3 regions of the Vibrio chaetopteri genome follow, and region 3 is predicted to be linked to each of the others. Evidence: predicted binding sites of a transcription regulator. Region 3 holds the regulator's gene; each other region holds the start of a gene.

What was found. The regulator MetJ, encoded in region 3, represses methionine synthesis genes. The targets are predictions, from matches to a motif close to TTAGACNTNTANANGTCTAA.
Region 1: metN (methionine ABC transporter ATP-binding protein MetN) is a predicted target of MetJ. The motif match lies at 2,887-2,906, and genes of this name have one in related genera.
Region 2: metH (methionine synthase) is a predicted target of MetJ. The motif match lies at 2,998-3,017, and genes of this name have one in related genera.

The regions. Positions count from the first base shown of each region.
Region 1 is NZ_CP115920.1:2,890,210-2,897,097, forward strand. Features, by position in the region: gene treB (PTS trehalose transporter subunit IIBC) at 1-661, opposite strand, end outside; gene treR (trehalose operon repressor TreR) at 901-1,845, opposite strand; gene PG915_RS13140 (MliC family protein) at 1,860-2,228, opposite strand; gene gmhB (D-glycero-beta-D-manno-heptose 1,7-bisphosphate 7-phosphatase) at 2,253-2,804, opposite strand; gene metN (methionine ABC transporter ATP-binding protein MetN) at 3,004-4,038, shown strand; gene PG915_RS13155 (methionine ABC transporter permease) at 4,028-4,705, shown strand; gene metQ (methionine ABC transporter substrate-binding lipoprotein MetQ) at 4,740-5,549, shown strand; gene PG915_RS13165 (Zn-ribbon-containing protein) at 5,632-6,408, opposite strand; gene syd (SecY-interacting protein) at 6,411-6,888, opposite strand, start outside.
Region 2 is NZ_CP115920.1:591,772-598,659, forward strand. Features, by position in the region: gene mltC (membrane-bound lytic murein transglycosylase MltC) at 1-789, shown strand, start outside; tRNA gene PG915_RS02725 (tRNA-Phe) at 915-990, shown strand; tRNA gene PG915_RS02730 (tRNA-Thr) at 1,047-1,122, shown strand; tRNA gene PG915_RS02735 (tRNA-Phe) at 1,130-1,205, shown strand; tRNA gene PG915_RS02740 (tRNA-Asn) at 1,258-1,333, shown strand; gene PG915_RS02745 (cation:proton antiporter) at 1,454-2,776, opposite strand; gene metH (methionine synthase) at 3,065-6,787, shown strand.
Region 3 is NZ_CP115920.1:484,837-491,724, forward strand. Features, by position in the region: gene priA (primosomal protein N') at 1-2,144, opposite strand, end outside; gene rpmE (50S ribosomal protein L31) at 2,428-2,646, shown strand; gene PG915_RS02225 (malic enzyme-like NAD(P)-binding protein) at 2,998-4,257, shown strand; gene metJ (met regulon transcriptional regulator MetJ) at 4,974-5,294, opposite strand; gene PG915_RS02235 (O-succinylhomoserine (thiol)-lyase) at 5,559-6,728, shown strand; gene PG915_RS02240 (bifunctional aspartate kinase/homoserine dehydrogenase II) at 6,735-6,888, shown strand, end outside.

The sequences.
Region 1 (6,888 bases), 1.1 Mb from region 3:
CAAACAATCCGAAATCCCAAACCTCTGGCACTTCTTTACCTATGAGATAAGCATTCATCAGCTGGGGCGATACTAAGGTGACACCCAGCGTGATACCAAGAATGGGCGTACCACCAAGCTTTTTCACCGTAGACCAACACACACCAACCGGTAGGAAGAAGAAAATAGCTTCACCGATAAGCCATAAGAACGAGTGAACAGTTGCCCAGAACTGGCTGATTTCCACTAAGGTTTTGCCATCGAACATACGGATGTCGCCGATAACATTGCGGAAGCCAAGAATCAAACCACCTGTGATAATCGCCGGCAAAAGGGGAACAAAAATTTCGGCTAAGTGCGAGATACCACGCTCTAGAAAGTTCATGTTCTGGCGCGCAGCCAGCTTGGCATCGTCTTTAGATGCCGCTTTCTTACCTGTTGAGTCAATCAACATTTTGTAGACTTCATCAACTTCAGTGCCAATCACCACTTGGAACTGACCTGCATTGGTAAAGCAGCCTTTAACAATCTTGAGGCTCTCTAGTACCGACTTGTCGGCTTTATCGGTATCGTTAAGAACGAATCTTAAGCGAGTTAAACAGTGGCTAACACTGGCAATGTTGTCAGCTCCGCCAACACCGTCGATGATCGCTGCAATGTCTTGCTGGGCTATTTTGCTCATCGTTTGTACACCTTTTCCTGATATAGAGACGTAGGGTTAAGACGTCTAGGTCCATTTGTCTCGTTATATTAATAATATCGCAACATGCGAATGGGAACATTCCCAAAGATTGAGTTAAGTGTGCCATGGAACAATCAAAACAAAAATGGGAACAGTCCCATTAATTGAGTATGATCACAATAATTGTTGATAAATGCGTCAAGTTGATTAGTGGAACTGCTACGAAAAAGAAGCCGTGATTACACTGCTTCTTGCGTAAGATGAGAGATGGATTTATTGCCAGTAAGCTGACTAATCAATAGGTTAGCTGCTTTTTCTCCCGCTTGCTGATAGCCGGGATCAATGCTGTAAATATTAGGGAACAGGAAAGAGAGCAGTTCATTACCACCGACGCCAGTCACCACGATATCTTCTCGGCCAAGCTCTTGCAGGCGTTTGATCGTGCCAAGCGCTAAGGTATCACTGGCACACACGATCGCTTGTAATGAGTCCGTCACTACTTCATCGACAAGCTGATAAGCACTTTCATGATGAAGCTCACCGGTGCGATAAACAGCATGCTGATCGTTATCATCACACCATTTTTGAAATGCGTTAAGGCGTGCCAAGCCCGTGGTTTTATCCTTAGGATCGACACCAATATAGGCAAGTTGATTGACGCCTTGCGCCTGCAATTTATTCAAAACCGCTTGGATCAATCCTTGATTGTCGTAGTTGATGGAGGAGACTTGATCGGTATCCATGGCAATGACCACCACCTTCTCCTGCCACAAAGACACTCTATCGATATCAAGCTCCGTAAAACCAAACACAATGACACCTTCAACGTTGCGTTTACGCAGTACGCTTAGATGCTCGTTGGTTTTATCGGGATCGAACTGACTCTCCATGATCACCACATCGTAACCTGCAGAGTAAAGCACATTGAGCATGCTGCTCACCGCTTTGTTCTCTGAAGGCGAGTCGAGACGCGAGATAATGACACCAATGACCTTTTGCACTCCGCCCCCACGCATCGATTGCGCCGACTTAGAGGGCACATAGCCATGCTCTGCAATCACACGCTCCACTTTCTCGCGAGTTTCAGGTTTTACTTTAGGATCGTTAGTGAGCACGCGAGAGACGGTTGATTTACCGACTCCCGACAGCTTTGCAATATCAAGTATGGTGAGTTTTTTGCTCATGGTTATCTAAAAGCTTAGTATCCGTTTTTTGGTATGCTTCGTGTGGTCATCATACAGCTTTTATCGGTTTCACCCGCAATGGTAAGCATGCCCTTTCTGCCCTTACTAAACAGCTCAACCTCTGATTCAACTTGAGATTGACCATCAAGTGAATACTTCACGCCTGACGCAGAAGGGACGCGGTGCAGATGATATTCTTCGCCATCGATAAGCAGCAAGACTTGCTCACTCGATAACTGGGTTACCTGAAAGCTCTGGTTATCGCACTGATACTGGAGGACATGATAAGGGTTTTCAGGTTCCACCTGATCCGAACTACTGCACGCCACCAAACCGCCAACCATCATAGCCGTAACCAATCCATGTTTAACTAATGCACTCATAATGACTCCTTTAGGATCAAACGATTACTTAGTTAAGTATTGCGGCACATCGCGGATACTATCAAGTACCACAGTTGCGACAGACTCACCGCGCTCGGTGACCGGTTTGCCAGTACGTACTAAGATCTTGGTGCCAACGCCAGCTGCTTCAGCTGCCATCATATCTTCGGCTTTATCGCCGACCATGACTGAGTTTTCCATATCAATCTTTAGGAAATCACGAGCAGAGATAAACATGCCCGGTTTTGGTTTACGGCAGTCACAATCTTGTTTGTAATCACCAATGCCATGCTCTGGGTGATGTGGACAATAATAGATACCATCGAACTCGACGCCATTATCAGAGAAGTTCCAATCCATCCATTGAGTTAAAGAAAGGAAGCGATCTTCGGAGAACATACCGCGAGCAATGCCTGATTGATTGGTCACCAACACCAGCATATAGCCCATGTCCTGCAGTTTTTTCGTCGCTTCAAAAACGCCTTCAACATACTCAAAGTCGTGTTCATCGCTAACGTACCCATGATCAACGTTAATGACGCCATCACGATCCAAAAAAACAGCTGGTTTTGCCACAGTTCACTCTCTTGTTATAGATAGGTGCTAATAACCTGAATTATTACACGCTTTTATAGTCACGGCACTATGAAAATGCCGTTTAGACGTCTAGACGTAAAAATATCTATTGACACTAAAAGGTGAAAACCATAGCATCTTCTATCAATTGAGATGTAGTTCAAACTTTTATGCTACTCACGGACTTCAGGTTGCTTAGATGATCGAAATTAATCAAGTAAACAAAGTGTTTTATCAAGGCGCTAAGGAAATCAACGCCTTGGCAGACATCAATCTGCATATCGCAGAAGGTACCATCTTTGGTGTGATTGGCGCCTCTGGTGCGGGTAAGAGTACGTTGATTCGCTGCGTAAACATGCTTGAAGCGCCAACGTCGGGTGAAGTCATCGTTGACGGTGTTGACCTGACTAAGCTATCGAAATCCGAGCTTTCAGAAGCGCGCCGCAACATTGGCATGATTTTCCAGCACTTTAACTTGCTTTCATCTCGCACCGTATTTGAAAACGTGGCACTGCCACTTGAGCTTGCTGGCAAAGAGCGCTCACATATCGAGACTAAAGTGACGGATCTTCTAAAGCTCGTCGGGCTGGCAGATAAGCGCGATACTTACCCTGCCAATCTAAGTGGTGGTCAAAAGCAGCGTGTCGCGATTGCTCGCGCACTATCGTCAGATCCTAAGGTGCTGCTTTGTGATGAAGCCACCAGCGCACTCGACCCTGCGACGACTCAATCGATTCTTGAGCTACTGAAAGAAATCAACCGCAAGCTTAAGATCACCATTCTTCTAATTACTCACGAAATGGACGTGGTAAAAAGCATCTGTCATGAAGTCGCAATCATTGGCGACGGTCACTTAGTTGAGAAAGGTACTGTTGGTGAAATCTTTGCCCATCCGAAAACTGAACTTGCGCACCAATTCATCCGTTCAACGCTCGACCTGTCGATTCCAGAAGACTATCAAGCAAGACTGCAAGCTGAGCGCGTTGATGGCAGCTACCCGCTTGTTCGCCTAGAGTTTACCGGTGCTACTGTAGATGCGCCGCTAATGACGCAAATTGCACGCAAATACAATATTGATGTCAGCATCCTAAGCTCCGATCTTGATTACGCGGGCGGCGTAAAATTCGGCATGATGGTGGCAGAGCTGTTTGGTAATGAGCAAGACGACAACGCGGCGATTCAATATCTTCGTGACCACAATGTAAAAGTAGAGGTACTTGGCTATGTCCTTTAACACTGTCTCAGACTGGTTATCTCTAAACAGTAACCTACTATTAGGGGCAACATGGGAAACCCTATATATGGTTGCCGTAGCAGGAGTGGTTGGCTTCGCCGTCGGTATCCCACTGGGTGTTATTCTGCATACCACTAAAAAAGGTGGCTTGCTAGAAAACATGCGTTTAAACAGTGTGCTAGGTGCCATTGTTAACGTGGGTCGTTCGGTGCCTTTCTTAGTATTAATGGTAGCGATCATTCCACTGACCAAGATTTTGATTGGCACCTTTATCGGTACCACGGCAGCTATTGTTCCACTGACGGTTGGTGCGATTCCATTTGTGGCACGCCTTATTGAAGGCGCACTACTTGAGGTGCCAACAGGTCTGGTAGAAGCCGCACAATCAATGGGCGCAACACCATACCAAATCATTACTAAGGTACTGCTTCCAGAAGCATTACCTACGATTGTCAATTCGGTGACAATCACCCTAGTGACACTAGTAAGCTACTCAGCAATGGCGGGTACCGTCGGCGGTGGCGGGCTAGGTGACGTAGCCATTCGCTATGGTTTCCACCGATACGATGTGACCATTATGGCCGTGACCGTGGTGATGCTCATTGTATTGGTACAAATTATTCAGTCTATCGGTGATGCCGTTGTTCGCCGCGTAGACCACAGATAATCGAGATTTTAAGATTTATAACAAGGAGAGAGTCATGAAATTCAACGTTAAGAATTTACTCGCAATTGCAGCTGCTGCATCAGCACTTATTCTATCTGGCTGTGGTGAAAAAGAAGTCGACACCAGCAAGATCAAAGTCGGTGTGATGGCAGGTGCAGAAGCACAAGTTGCAGAGGTCGCAGCGAAGGTTGCTAAAGAGCAATACGGTCTAGACGTTGAGCTAGTCACCTTCACAGACTACGTAACACCAAACGCAGCACTGGACGATGGCTCTATCGACCTTAACGCATTCCAACATAAGCCATACCTAGACCAGCAAGTAACGGATCGTAACTACAAGCTGACTATCGCAGGCAACACGTTTGTATACCCTATCGCGGGCTACTCGAAGCAAGTTAAGTCTGTGGATGAAATCCAAGACGGCGCACGTATCGCAGTACCCAATGACCCAACAAACCTAGGTCGCTCACTACTGCTACTTGAGCAACAAGGTCTACTAACTCTACGTGAAGGTGTTGGTCTACTGGCGACAGTTCGTGATATCGAAGAAAATCCAAAGAACATCACTATCGTTGAGCTAGACGCAGCACAACTACCACGTTCTCTTGATGACGTAGCGCTATCTATCATCAACACAACTTACGCAAGCTCTATCGACCTAACACCTCAACGCGACGGTGTGTTTGTTGAAGACAAAGAGTCGCCATACGTAAACCTAATCGTTGCGCGTGAAGACAATGTGAACGCAGAAAACGTTCAGAACTTCGTAAAAGCGTACCAAACAGAAGATGTGTACAACGCAGCTTCTGATATCTTCAAAGGTGGCGTTGTTAAAGGCTGGTAATCTCACCACCTTTGCACCAAACATCAAAAAGGGGTTGAAGCTTAGCTTCAACCCCTTTTGTATTTTCAATCGATAAATCTGCTTACTTTAGGTGATCCCAAGAAATATTGGAGACGATTCGGCAAGAATCGCACTTAAAGTAAAAGATGTCGTGCAGCGGCTCATCAAGCAACCACTCTCCACCACATTTCGGGCACTTACGTGCTTTTTCTTCCTCGAGGCTCTTACCGCCCACCTTGTACAGATAGTAGTACGTTGGGATTTGGGTAATGTACTCGATACGACCGCGAATATCCCAGCCACGACGGAACAGGTCACTGCCTACCTCAGACAGCTCTCGCAATGCTGCGTGCTCTGCTTTACAGCCACCTGCCATTTGAATTTCATCGCAAGCTTGCCACTCGGTTTGCCATTTAATCACCGTCTTATGGTCGCCATTGAGTGTCGGTGGGTTACGGTACAGCGGGATTGGCAGCAAGGTTTCACCACTTCGAAGCGGTGAACAGGTGTGCACATACGTGGTGTACAGCACTTGCCAGCTCGGCGTTTCATCTTCTGCTGCTTGCTCTGAATTGATATCACGACCCAGCAAGCGAACCTTAGGTGCCAACAGGCAAGCATCCGATAAACGCTTTAAACATACTTTTACGAAATCTGAGTGGTTACTTGGATGCAAGCTATCTTGCTCAGGACATACCGCGCGAACAAAGAATTCCCCCTTCCCCATCACCACCGGAAACTCGCGCCCTAACACTTGGCCGTTATAGCGCAGCGCGTCCATCAGACCGTTAATGCCCTTCTCTACCGCGCTGATCGTAGTGTTATCAAAACACTCAAAATGAAGCTCTACCACATACATAATTAAACGTCAGGCTCCAGACCGTTGAGGAATGTCTCGATATTCTCGGCAACCACATCGCGGCGATCAGTACCCAGACGCTCAAGAATCACGTTACCAGAGATGTTACAGATAGAAATCACATCCATATCAGCATCGGTGGCCGCAATGAATACGGTTGGTTTGAGCTTAAGGCGGCGCTGAGTCACTAGGTGACCCAAAATGTTCTCTTGCAGGCGAGTGAAATCATCATCGCTCCACACTTGCAGCAGCGTCAACTCGTTGCCCTGCCATGTGGCATTCATATCTGCGCTATACTGATGCCCATAGAAAGCTTTAATGTCATCGTGTAACGTTAGCTCTATCCCTTGCTCGATATTTTCCAAACGCTCAGGGACGTCGCGGACGCAGGCACGCCAATACACCGATTCGTCATCTTTGCGATCAATACAAGGGGACACTAAGCCATGAAGCTCTTCACTGGCTGGTAGTGTTTGATGC
Region 2 (6,888 bases), 110 kb from region 3:
ACGGCGATTGTGACCACGCTGCTTACGCCAGACGACCCGTCTAGCGTTGACTTGTTCTCATCAAAGGGTATTACCTTAGAAGGCCAGCCGTTTCTGTATAACCAGGTTGTAGATCAAGAGAAAAAGCCTATTCAGTGGACTTGGCGTGCGAATCGTTTTGCGGACTACTTGATAGCTAACAAACTAAAAACCAAGAATGTGGATTACAAGAAGGCGTATTACGTTGAGATCCCTATGGTGGCTGATCACTTTAAGCAGCGCAGCTACCAGTATTCGGACATCGTTCGTCGTGCTTCTCAGCGCTACGATATTCCTGAAGACTTGATTTATGCCATCATCAAGACCGAGAGTAGTTTCAACCCGTATGCCGTGAGTTGGGCCAATGCCTATGGTTTGATGCAGGTGGTGCCGAAGACCGCAGGGCGAGATGTATTTAAACTGGTTAAGAATAAGCCTGGGCAGCCAACACCAGAGTACCTGTTTAATCCAGAGCAGAATATTGATACAGGGACCGCGTATTTCTACATTTTGAAAAACCGCTACCTTCGCGCAGTACGTCATCCATTGTCGTTGGAGTACAGCATGATCTCGGCGTACAACGGTGGTACTGGCGGTGTATTGAACACCTTCCACCGAACAGACAGAAAGCGGGCGATGAACGATCTTAATTCACTGCAGCCGAATCAGGTTTATTGGGCACTGACGAAGAAACACCCAAATGCAGAAGCACGTCGTTATTTGGAGAAAGTAACTAAATTCAAAAAAGATTTTAATGCTGGAAAAGGCTAATTTTGCCAAATTTGTCTAAAACAAATACGATTCGCTGAAAAATGCAGCGCTTGAACGCTTTTTTAAAGTTTTTTTCCAAAAAGCGTTGACGGGAGGCCCGAAAATCCGTTTAATAGCGCCCCGTTGCCCGGATAGCTCAGTCGGTAGAGCAGAGGATTGAAAATCCTCGTGTCGGTGGTTCGATTCCGCCTCCGGGCACCACAATTTAGATTGTTGGTGCTGTTAACAGAAGCACGAGCAATAACAAATAAAGTGTCGCCGACTTAGCTCAGTAGGTAGAGCAACTGACTTGTAATCAGTAGGTCACCAGTTCGATTCCGGTAGTCGGCACCATTTATTTGCCTCGATAGCTCAGTTGGTAGAGCAGCGGATTGAAAATCCGCGTGTCGGTGGTTCGACTCCGCCTCGAGGCACCATTATTTGGTGTTAAGCTGATAATGGTCTTACGACCTAGCTTGCACAAATAATTCCCCCTTAGTTCAGTTGGTAGAACGGCGGACTGTTAATCCGTATGTCGCAGGTTCGAGTCCCGCAGGGGGAGCCACTTTAAGAAAAAAGCCGTATCGAAAGATACGGCTTTTTTCGTTTCTACGTCTGTCTCCTGATTTCAAAGCTGTAAAAAAGCCCCGCAAATTCTGCGAGGCTATTTTGAATAAGCTTGCTACTAATCCTGCTGAGCTTTTATCTCGCCCTCAGGCTGCGTTTCTTTCTGCATCTCTTTCTCAGCTAATTTAGCCTTCTCAATCATAGGTGTAATGGTTGAGCCTTGAATCAAGATTGAGAACACCACAACCGAGTAGGTCATGACCATGATGATCTCTTTAACATCAATGAGCTTGTCCTCAATCACCCAGATGCCGGATGGGATAGAGAGTGCCATTGCTAGAGCAAGGCCACCGCGTAAGCCACCCCACGTTAAAATGCGCACCGACCAAGGGTTGTAGCGGCGGTAGCGCTTAAAGCCTACGTAGGCCAGCGCTACACTCAAATAACGCGCACAAAGCACAAGCGGTACCGAGACGGCCATCATAATCCAGTCTTCTTGGTGGAATTGGAATAGCAGCATTGACATACCGATAAGCAAAAATAGTACGCCATTCAAAAACTCATCGACTAACTCCCAGAAGTGATCGAGGTGCTCTTCAGACTGTTTTGAAAAGCCAATGTAGCGTGTCCAGTTACCAATCATAATGCCCGATACCACCATAGAGAGTGGCCCAGAGACATGCAGGAACTCAGCAAAGGCGTAGCCTGCGGTTGGGATACCGATAGTCAGTAGCAGTTCCATCGAATGATCGTCAGTGGAGCTGATGAGGTAATGGAATACTAAGCCGAGTACAAAACCATAAACAATGCCGCCAATGGCTTCCTGGAGGAACAGAGCCGTTACGCTGCCAAGTGTGGGTGCTTCACTGCCAAATGCAATGGTAAATAGAGTGACAAAGATAACCAGACCAAAACCGTCGTTGAATAGCGATTCGCCCTCAACTTGGGTCGAGACTCGCTGCGGAGCATCGAGCTTTTTGACAATGGCAAGAACGGCGATGGGGTCGGTAGGGGAGATCAGTGCGCCAAACAGCAAACAGTAGATAAGATCAAACTGAATGCCAATCAGTAAACAGAAACCATAGAGCACAAAGCCAATAAAGAAGGTGGAAAAAAGCGTCGCACCTAAGGCAAGAACGGTGATCTCCCATTTTTGATCTTTAAGGTGGGGTAGTTTGATGCCTAAACCGCCGGCAAACAATAGAAAGCCAAGGATTCCTTGAAGTAGGAAGTCTTCAAAATCGATATCAGCAACGGTCTCGGTTGCCAGCTCAGTTAAGTGGAACCAATCGTTTTGACCAGCAACTAAGATGAGTAGTGATAGCATCATAGCACCGGCAGTAATCGCGATGGTGGTTTGCATTTTACCTATCTTGCTGTTTATTAGGGCTATTAACATAGCTGCTGCGGACAGAAAGCATAAAGTCTGATAGACGGACATCACTTCACCTAAGTGTGTAAAAAAATGTTAATGGGATTTTGTTCTTCTCCCTCGTGAATATCAATCACTATTTGTGAAATCATTTGTCAATTTTATAGTTTAGAGTGGCTCAGGCGATGTCGTTGTTTTTTATTCGTTCCGTGGACTTACTAGATCATGAACAACTTGTTTCTGCTTCAAGAGTCCGATAGTTTGAGGGATAACAAGTCAGTAAAGATTTTTTAGACGTCTAGATTTCTAAAAAATCTATGATACGATGACAGCATTAGCAAGGAATGAGGCAGTATCGTGGGAAGCAGTAAGTACGTTGAAAGCAACTATGCTCAAGGCAAGAAAGCTCTTAGCAAAAAAACTCAGATAGAAAATCAGCTCAAGCAGCGTATTCTTTTGATCGATGGTGGTATGGGCACCATGATCCAAGGATACAAGCTTGAAGAAGATGACTATCGCGGCGAGCGTTTTGCAGATTGGCAGTGTGATCTTAAAGGCAACAATGATCTTTTAGTTTTAACTCAGCCAGATCTTATTAAAGAAATCCATAGCGCTTACCTAGAAGCGGGTGCGGATATTCTTGAAACCAACACTTTCAACGCCACCACGATCGCCATGGCCGATTACGAGATGGAATCTCTGAGTGATGAAATTAACTACGAAGCGGCTAGGCTTGCTAGAATTGCTGCCGATGAGTGGACGGCAAAAACGCCAGAACGCCCTCGTTACGTAGCCGGTGTACTTGGTCCAACAAACCGCACTTGTTCAATCTCTCCTGACGTTAATGATCCAGGCTACCGCAATGTAAGCTTTGATGAGTTGGTGGAAGCTTACTCTGAGTCAACTCGCGCGCTGATTCGCGGTGGCAGTGACTTAATTCTTATTGAAACCATCTTCGATACCCTAAATGCAAAGGCCTGTTCATTTGCGGTTGAATCCGTATTTGAAGAGCTAGGTATCGAGCTTCCGGTCATGATCTCAGGTACCATCACCGATGCCTCTGGTCGTACTCTTTCAGGGCAAACCACCGAAGCTTTCTATAATGCCCTGCGTCACGTGAGGCCACTTTCTTTCGGCCTTAACTGTGCACTCGGTCCAGATGAGCTAAGACAATATGTTGAAGAGATGTCTCGCATCTCTGAAGGCTTTGTTTCTGCTCACCCGAACGCCGGTCTACCGAATGCCTTTGGTGAATACGACCTCTCCCCAGAAGACATGGCTGAGCATATTGGTGAGTGGGCACGAAGCGGTTTCCTAAACCTAGTGGGTGGCTGTTGTGGTACCACGCCTGAGCATATTCGCCAAATGGCAAAGGCTGTTGAAGATGTGGCGCCTCGTCCACTTCCAGAACTGACGACGGCTTGTCGACTATCCGGTCTAGAGCCGCTAACTATCGAGAAAGAATCCCTATTTATCAACGTTGGTGAGCGTACTAACGTAACTGGTTCTGCTCGCTTTAAGCGTCTTATCAAAGAAGAACTGTATGATGAAGCGTTAGAGGTTGCTCGTCAGCAGGTTGAAAATGGCGCACAAATCATCGATATCAACATGGATGAAGGCATGCTTGATGCTGAAGCCTGTATGGTTCGATTCCTAAATCTTTGTGCTTCTGAACCAGAGATCTCCAAAGTACCTATCATGGTTGACTCTTCTAAGTGGGAAGTCATTGAAGCGGGTCTTAAGTGTATCCAAGGCAAAGGCATTGTTAACTCAATCTCGCTAAAAGAAGGCAAAGAGAAATTCGTTGAGCAAGCTAAGCTGATCCGCCGGTATGGCGCAGCGGTTATCGTGATGGCGTTTGACGAAGTGGGGCAGGCGGAAACTCGCGCGCGTAAGCTAGAAATCTGTACTAAGGCTTATCGTATTCTTGTTGATGAGGTTGGCTTCCCACCAGAAGACATCATCTTTGACCCGAATATCTTCGCGGTAGCGACAGGTATTGAAGAGCACAATAACTACGCCGTCGACTTTATTGAAGCGGTAGCAGATATCAAACGTGACCTACCACACGCAATGATCTCTGGTGGTGTCTCCAACGTTTCCTTCTCGTTCCGTGGTAACAACTATGTACGTGAAGCGATTCATGCCGTGTTCCTATACCACTGCTTTAAGAACGGTATGGACATGGGTATCGTTAACGCCGGTCAACTTGAGATCTACGACAACGTTCCTGACAAACTACGTGAAGCGGTAGAAGATGTAGTACTCAACCGTCGTGATGATGGTACCGAGCGACTGCTTGATATTGCGGCTGAATACGCTAACAAAGGCGTTGGTAAAGAAGATGATGCCAGTGCGCTAGAGTGGCGAACATGGCCAGTAGAGAAGCGTCTAGAGCATGCTCTCGTGAAAGGTATCACTGAGTTCATCGTTGAAGATACCGAAGAAGCGCGCGTCAATGCCTCAAAACCTCTCGAGGTAATTGAAGGCCCACTAATGGATGGCATGAACGTGGTCGGTGACCTGTTTGGTGAAGGTAAGATGTTCCTTCCTCAGGTAGTAAAATCGGCACGTGTTATGAAGCAGGCGGTAGCGCATCTAGAGCCTTATATCAACGCTTCTAAGCAGGCGGGTTCGACCAACGGTAAGATCCTACTTGCGACGGTTAAAGGTGACGTTCACGATATCGGTAAGAACATCGTTGGCGTGGTTTTGCAGTGTAACAACTACGAGATCATCGACCTTGGCGTCATGGTGCCTTGTGAGAAGATCCTCAAAGTTGCCAAAGAAGAAAACGTCGATATTATTGGCTTGTCAGGTCTAATCACTCCATCGCTAGATGAAATGGTTCACGTTGCCAAAGAGATGGAGCGTCAAGGCTTCGACCTTCCGTTACTGATTGGCGGCGCGACGACATCAAAAGCGCACACTGCGGTTAAGATTGAGCAGAACTACAGCGAGCCTGTGGTATACGTAAACAACGCGTCACGTGCGGTGGGTGTGTGTACTTCGCTACTCTCCAATCAACTAAAACCTGCGTTTGTCGAGAAGCTGGATATCGATTACGAACGCGTTCGTGACCAGCACAACCGCAAGAAGCCGCGCACTAAGCCAGTAACACTGGAAAAGGCGCGTGAAAATAAGGTCGACATCGACTGGGAAAACTACACGCCGCCAAAGCCGGCTAAGCCGGGCGTGCACGTATTTGAAAACTTCGATATTGCGACACTACGTAATTACATCGACTGGACACCATTCTTTATGACTTGGTCGCTGGTGGGCAAGTACCCAGCCATTCTAGAACATGAAGAAGTGGGAGAAGAGGCAAAGCGTTTGTACAAAGACGCTAACGACCTACTTGATCGCGTTGAACGTGAAGGGTTGCTAAAAGCTGCGGGCATGTGCGCACTTTTCCCTGCTGCTTCTGTGGATGACGATATCGAAGTCTACACAGATGAAACGCGCAGTGAAGTTCGCACTGTACTTCACAACCTTCGTCAGCAGACTGAGAAGCCAAAAGGCTTTAACTACTGTCTATCGGACTATATTGCGCCGAAGGAGAGTGGCAAGCAAGATTGGATTGGCGCCTTTGCGGTAACTGGTGGCATTGGTGAGCGTGAACTTGCCGATGAATACAAGGCGCAAGGTGATGACTACAATGCCATCATGATCCAAGCAGTAGCAGACCGATTGGCGGAAGCTTTTGCTGAGTGCTTGCACGAGAAGGTTCGTAAAGAGATCTGGGGTTATTCTGCGGATGAAGCGCTGTCGAATGACGACCTTATCCGTGAGAAATACCAAGGCATTCGCCCTGCACCGGGTTACCCAGCGTGTCCGGAGCACACAGAAAAAGGCTCGCTTTGGGAAATACTCAATGTAGAAGAAACCATTGGTATGTCGCTAACGACTAGCTATGCGATGTGGCCTGGGGCGTCGGTATCTGGCTTCTATTTCTCTCATCCGGATTCTCGCTACTTTGCGGTTGCTCAAATTCAGCAAGACCAAGTAGATAGCTACGCAGATCGTAAAGGTTGGAGCTTAGAAGAAGCTGAGAAGTGGCTTGGCCCTAACATTAACTAGTCTCGATATCTCAAATATCTGCAAGCAAATTAAAGCAAAACGGCACCTTTCGGTGCCGTTTGTTTATGTGTTCATAGTGTCTTGATAGCGGTATTGAGTTT
Region 3 (6,888 bases):
AATTGAGCAATGACAGGTTTGGCCGCGCTGATGATCTTCTGCATTTGTGGGCGACTCGGTACTTGCAGCACCAGTTGCCATCGCGCTTTTCCTGCGCGTTTCGCTATGGGTGCAGGGGTTGGACCCAGTACCATACAAGCGTTATCAAAGAGCGGATGAGCTTCCAATGAGTAACGTACCTGCCTTAGGAAGTTCTCGACTTCATTACTGTTGTTGGCTTCGGCGCGAACCAAAGTCAAAAAACTAAATGGCGGCAACTTGGCTAGCTTACGCTCGTCAATGACTGTTTCGGCAAAGTGGCGATAGTCTTTATGCAGCAAGCTTTGCAGCAATGGATGTTCTGGGTGGTGAGTTTGTAGCAGTACTTCGCCTGGCTTACTGGCACGACCTGCGCGACCAGCGACTTGGATGAAGAGCTGGGCGAGCCTTTCTGAGGCTCTAAAGTCACTGCTATACAGTGAACCATCGACATCCAACAGCGCCACAAGCGTCACATTGGGGAAGTGGTGTCCCTTGGCGAGCATTTGGGTGCCAATCAAAATTTGATATTCATTCTTCTTGATAGCGTCCAATGCGGCTTCTAGGCTGCCTTTGCGCCTAGTGCTATCGCGGTCGATACGAATAGTATTGTATTCGGGAAATAAGCTCTCAAGCTGAGCCTCTAACTGCTCAGTCCCCACGCCTACAGTGACCAGTTGATGCGATCCACAGCCTTCACACTGATGCACAATCGGGCGCTGCGAGCCACAATGGTGGCAGCGAATTTCATTGCTTGATTGGTGATAGGTGTAGTACGCATCGCAGCGGTGACACTCAGCAGTCCAGCCACATTCGTGACACATTAGGGCTGGGCTAAATCCTCGTCGGTTCAAGAACAACATGACTTGGTTGCCCGCCTCTAAATGGCGGCGTAGCTCAGCGATAAGTGGTGCCGAGAGTCCAGCTTCGAGAAACTGACCTTTGACATCAATCACCTTGTTTGTGGTCGGAACGGCGAGTCCTGCGCGCTGACTGAGAATCAAATGATGATACTTTCCTGCGAGTGCGTTTTGCAGCGTTTCGATACATGGCGTTGCGGATCCTAAGATGATTGGGATCTGCTCTTTGTTAGCGCGCATCACAGCCACATCGCGAGCATGATAACGAAGGCTATCTTGCTGTTTGTAGGACGTATCGTGCTCTTCATCGACAATAATGATGCCGAGATCGGCAAACGGTGTCAGCAGCGCCGAGCGGGTGCCAATAACAATGCCTGCGACCTTATCGCGTGCACTTAACCAAGCATTTAGGCGCTCGGTGTCATTAAGCCCAGAGTGGATGACTTCAATCGGCACATTAAAGCGTTTGCGAAAGCGGTTGATAGTCTGTGGCGTGAGGCCAATTTCCGGCACGAGAACCAAAGCTTGCTTGCCACGCTCTAACACGGGCTTAATCATCTGTAGGTAGACTTCGGTTTTGCCTGAACCGGTGACCCCTTCAAGCAGATAGCAGCCAAACTCGTTCTGGCTATTGACCGAAGCAATAGCCACGGCTTGTTCGGCGTTTAAGCGAAGATCAAGCGGATCGTTACAGATCGCCTCAGGCCAAGTGGTGGACTTTGTCTGTTTCTCGATTGATGCGATCCAGCCTTTTTCCGTGAGTGTTTTAAGCACACTTGTACTCACATCACTATCGACGAAAGTTTGATGCGAGCACGGACCTGACTCGAGCATGCTCATGACTTTGGCTTGCTTTACTGCGCGACCGAAACCAGAGATGAGCTGATTTTTCCCCGATTCTGTGATGTGCCATTCAACAGTCGCTGCAAACTCTGCGGGTTTCCCTTTGCGCAGTGCTGCGGGTAGGGCGTTACTTAACGTGTCCCCAAGCGGATATTGGTAATAAAGGCTGCACCATGAGATAAGATCAAACAGCGGTTTAGACCAGACAGGTGAGCTGTCGAGCGCCGCTTTTATTGGCTTAAGTTTTTCTATCGGGAATTCAGATTCGTGGCTGAACGCTATCACAATACCGACCAGGGTCTTTGGTCCAAAAGGGACAGACACACGTCCGCCGACCACAGGAAATAGGTGGGCTGGAACTAGGTAGTCAAACTGTTTGTCGAGTGGTACGGGTAAAGCCACGCGAGCGACATTTGGGCGCATAATGAGGTCGGTATTGATAAAGAAGAGGTCTATTCTAACGGTATAGGCTGCCTTGTATAGACTGTGGAATCAATTTATCGGCGCAGACTCACCGAAGGTGGCGAAAAAAGTCGCAATTTTAGTTGATTCCCTTGGCACTATTCTTTACTATACTGCGCCTTGATGGCATGGCTTCTTGCTTTCTTATTGGAATGCAAAGCGATGGTATCGACTATCTATTAACTACGTGTGGTGTCCGGCTTAGAATCGGATGGCGACACGGCCTAAATTATTGAGGTTTCCCATGAAAGCTGGTATCCACCCAGAATACAAAGCTGTAACAGCAACTTGCTCTTGCGGCAACACATTCGAATTCAACTCTACTCTAGGTAAAGATTCTATCCACCTAGACGTATGTGACAAGTGCCACCCATTCTACACTGGTAAGCAACGTATCGTTGATACTGGCGGCCGTGTTGATCGCTTTAACAAGCGTTTCGGTGCTCTATCTAGCAAGAAGTAATTATTACTTTTGCAGATTAAAAAAGGACGCTTCGGCGTCCTTTTTGCATTTCTGAGGCGACAGTTTCGTCCATTTTGTGTGTCAATCTTAGTTCAGTGATTTTGGCACTCACTTCCAATTTTTTCCTGCTTTCATTTTGTCCATCCATTCAAAACCGTGATGAAGTCGCGTAGTATTGTTTTTGTAAAGTATAACTTTGCCAGAGTATTGAACATCTGAGATACCTCCTCTCCGTTCAAATGTACCCACTCTGTGTATGTAACCCTTTAGAAGCAAAGCTAATAAAAATTAACGGGTTTATACTCATAAAAAACAATACCATTCAGTCTCAAAAATGCAGGATCGCTAACCATGTCCGATGATCATCAAATCGACGAATTTCGCCAACAAGCGCTTGATTACCATGCCAACCCCGTCCCTGGAAAAATTGAAATAGCGTTAACTAAACCCGCTAACTCTGCTGCCGACCTAGCATTGGCTTATAGCCCAGGTGTGGCTGAGCCAGTACGTGAAATCGCGCAAAATGCTGAGAACGTTTATAAGTACACCGCAAAGGGCAATATGGTTGCGGTGATCTCTAACGGCACCGCTATTTTAGGTCTTGGTAACCTAGGGCCAATGGCCTCTAAACCCGTAATGGAAGGCAAAGCCCTGCTGTTTAAGCGCTTTGCTGGTTTGGACTCTATTGATATCGAAGTTAAACACCGCACGATCGATGAGTTCGTCGACACGGTTGCCAACATCTCAGATACGTTTGGCGGTATTAACCTAGAAGATATTAAAGCGCCTGACTGTTTCGAAATTGAGCGTCGCCTAATTGAGCGTTGTGATGTGCCTGTATTCCACGATGACCAACACGGTACTGCGATTGTTACCGCAGCAGGTATGCTCAATGCGATTGAGCTGCAGGGTAAAGATCTTAAGGAAGCGACCATTGTCTGCTTAGGTGCTGGTGCTGCGGCGATCGCTTGCATGGAGCTTTTGATCAAATGCGGTGCAATGCGTGAGAAGATCTACATGCTGGATCGCAAAGGTGTGATCCACACGCGTCGTGATGATCTTAACGAGTATAAAGAGCTGTTTGCCAACAACACCGACAAGCGCACGCTAGAAGATGTAATTGAAGGTGCGGATCTATTCCTTGGTGTATCGGGTCCTGATTTGCTGCCACCAGAAGCACTTAAGCTGATGGCGGACAAGCCAATTGTGTTTGCTTGTTCAAACCCAGATCCAGAAATTAAACCGGAGCTTGCACACCAGGTTCGTGATGACCTGATTATGGGTACGGGTCGTTCAGACTATCCAAACCAAGTTAACAACGTGCTGTGTTTCCCGTTTATCTTCCGTGGCGCGCTAGATGTGCGTGCGAGTGAGATTAATGATGAGATGAAACTGGCTGCGGTAGATGCGATTCGTGAGCTAGCGAAAGAGCCGGTACCACAAGAGGTACTAGATGCTGCAGGCGTTGAATCGTTGACGTTTGGTAAAGACTACATCATTCCAAAACCGATGGATCCGCGTTTGTTACCTCGCGTAGCTAAAGCGGTCGCGAAAGCGGCAGTAGAATCGGGTGTTGCTCGTATTGAGTTGCCAGATAGTTATATGGCTTAAGGTTGTGGCGAACACGAAACGTATTTAACGAAAGAGGGTCTAGATGACCCTCTTTTTTATTGGGCGGTCATGGCATCACACACTGTAATAGTTTTAACGTGATATGCCCACCACTCCCGTCATTCCTGCGCAGGCAGGAACCTTCCTGAGGCTTGGTGTGCGCTTTGAGTAGACCCCTGCCTACGCAGGCGCGCGGCTAGTGGGGTGACGATAGCTTTGGGATGACGATAATTTTGATCGTGGTGACTCTATAGCGTGCGTCATTCCTGCGCAGGCAGGAATCTTCTTGAGGCTTGGTGCGCGCTTTGAGTAGACCCCTGCCTACGCAGGCGCGCGGCTAGTGGGGTGACGATAGCTTTGGGATGACGATAATTTTGATCGTGGTGACTCTATAGCGTGCGTCATTCCTGTGCAGGCAGGAATCTTCCTGAGGCTTGGTGCGCGCTATGAGTAGGCCCCTGCCTACGCAGGCGCGCGGCTAGTGGGGTGACGATAAATTTGGCAATGGAGACTTTAAAGCGTGCGTCATTCCTGCGCAGGCAGGAATCTTCTTGAGGCTTGGTGCATGCTTTGAGTAGACCCCTGCCTACGCAGGGGTGACGATAGCTTTAGGATGACGTTATCTTTAGGTCTGTGTTGCTATATTCCTTGAACAAAAAGCTCGCGGAGGAAGTTCTAGTGAACTTGGACATATGATCTCAGGAGTAGAATGCAATCTACTCTTCATCAAACGCTTCAAACTCAATCCCCATCGCAGTCATCAGCTCTTTCGCTTCTGTTGGGATGTCATCAGGACGGTCTTTTCTTAAATCTTCGTCGGTTGGAAGCGGCTGGCCAGTGTAGGCGTGCAAGAACGCTTCGCACAATAGCTCACTGTTGGTTGCATGGCGTAGGTTATTGATTTGGCGACGAGTACGCTCATCGGTCAATACCTTTAGTACCTTCAGCGGGATAGACACTGTGATTTTTTTTACCTGCTCGCTTTTTTTACCGTGCTCCGCATATGGGCTAATGTATTCACCATTCCAATCTGCCATTACACACCTTCGCTCTGTTAATCATAAATAGTAGTAATAAGTATCCTGCAATTTTAGCGGGATTTACTGCCATAAGCAAAGACATATAGACGTCTAGAAGTGTTGACGTCTCACATTTTGGAAAGTAAAGTGGGGCAACGAATGTGGACATTTATTTTAATGCAATGTTAATTCTTTAACGTTTGTGGCGTTTGCCGGTTCCCATATTACCGGTAAAAGTAGACACTGTGGCTCTAGCCATGCGATTTGAGAAAGGAAGTTTCTATGAGCAATCGGAAGCCAGCGACAATAGCCGTACGTACTGGTATCGAATCGGATACCCAGCATCACGCTGTGGTGCCACCTATTTATCTTTCTACTAACTACGGATTCCCTGCGTTTGGGGAAGTGCCGACTTACGATTACACCCGCTCAGGAAACCCAAACCGAGGTTTACTCGAAACCGCTCTGTATGAGCTGGAATCTGGTAAAGGTGCGGTGGTGACCAACTGTGGTACCTCTGCTCTGAACCTTTGGGTCTCGGCCTTCTTAGGTCCAGAAGACACCATTATTGCTCCTCACGACTGCTACGGAGGTACATACCGTCTATTCAACACTCGTGCGCAGAAGGGTGACTTCAAGGTTCAGTTTGTTGATCAAAGCGATGAGCAGGCTTTTGATGCCGCGCTTGAGAAAAAACCGAAACTAATCCTACTTGAAACACCGTCTAATCCGCTTGTGCGTGTCGTTGATATTGCAGCCGTGTGTGAAAAAGCCAAGAAAGTTGGCGCGCTAGTGGCGGTAGACAATACCTTTTTGACACCTGTGTACCAAAAGCCTCTTGAGCTTGGTGCGGACTTTGTTATCCACTCAACCACCAAATATATCAACGGTCACTCTGATGTGATTGGCGGTGTGGTGATCACTAAGACTGAAGAGCACGCGGAAGAACTAGGCTGGTGGGGCAACTGTATCGGCGCGACGGGCACACCTTTTGATAGTTATATGACGCTGCGTGGTATTCGCACCCTTGGGGCGCGTATGCGTGTTCACGAAGAAAGCTCACAGCAGATCCTAGATTTTCTCAAGCCGCAACCATTGGTGAAAGTGATTTATCATCCGAGCCTGCCTGAGCACCCAGGTCATGAAATTGCTAAGAAGCAGCAATCTGGTTTTGGCTCTATGCTGAGTTTTGAGTTTGCAGGTAGCTTTGAGCAGCTGAAATATTTTGTCGGTGAGTTGGAGTTATTCTCGCTCGCGGAATCATTGGGCGGTGTAGAAAGTCTGATTTGCCACCCAGCATCTATGACACACCGTGCAATGGGTGAAGAGGCATTAGCAGAAGCGGGCGTATCTCAACAGTTACTTCGCCTCTCTGTTGGCCTAGAAGATGCGCAAGATCTGATTGATGACCTTGCTCAGGCGTTTGAGAAAGCATCTGCGTTTGGAGGATAAGCCGGCATGAGTCAAAGCAGTACCCAAAGCGGAAAGAGTAACAAGCAGCTGCACAAATTTGGCGGCAGCAGCTTAGCCGATCCTGAGTGTTATCGCCGCGTCGTTTCTATTTTAAAAGACTACTCTAACGAGGAAGACCTCATTGTGGTCTCGGCGGCAG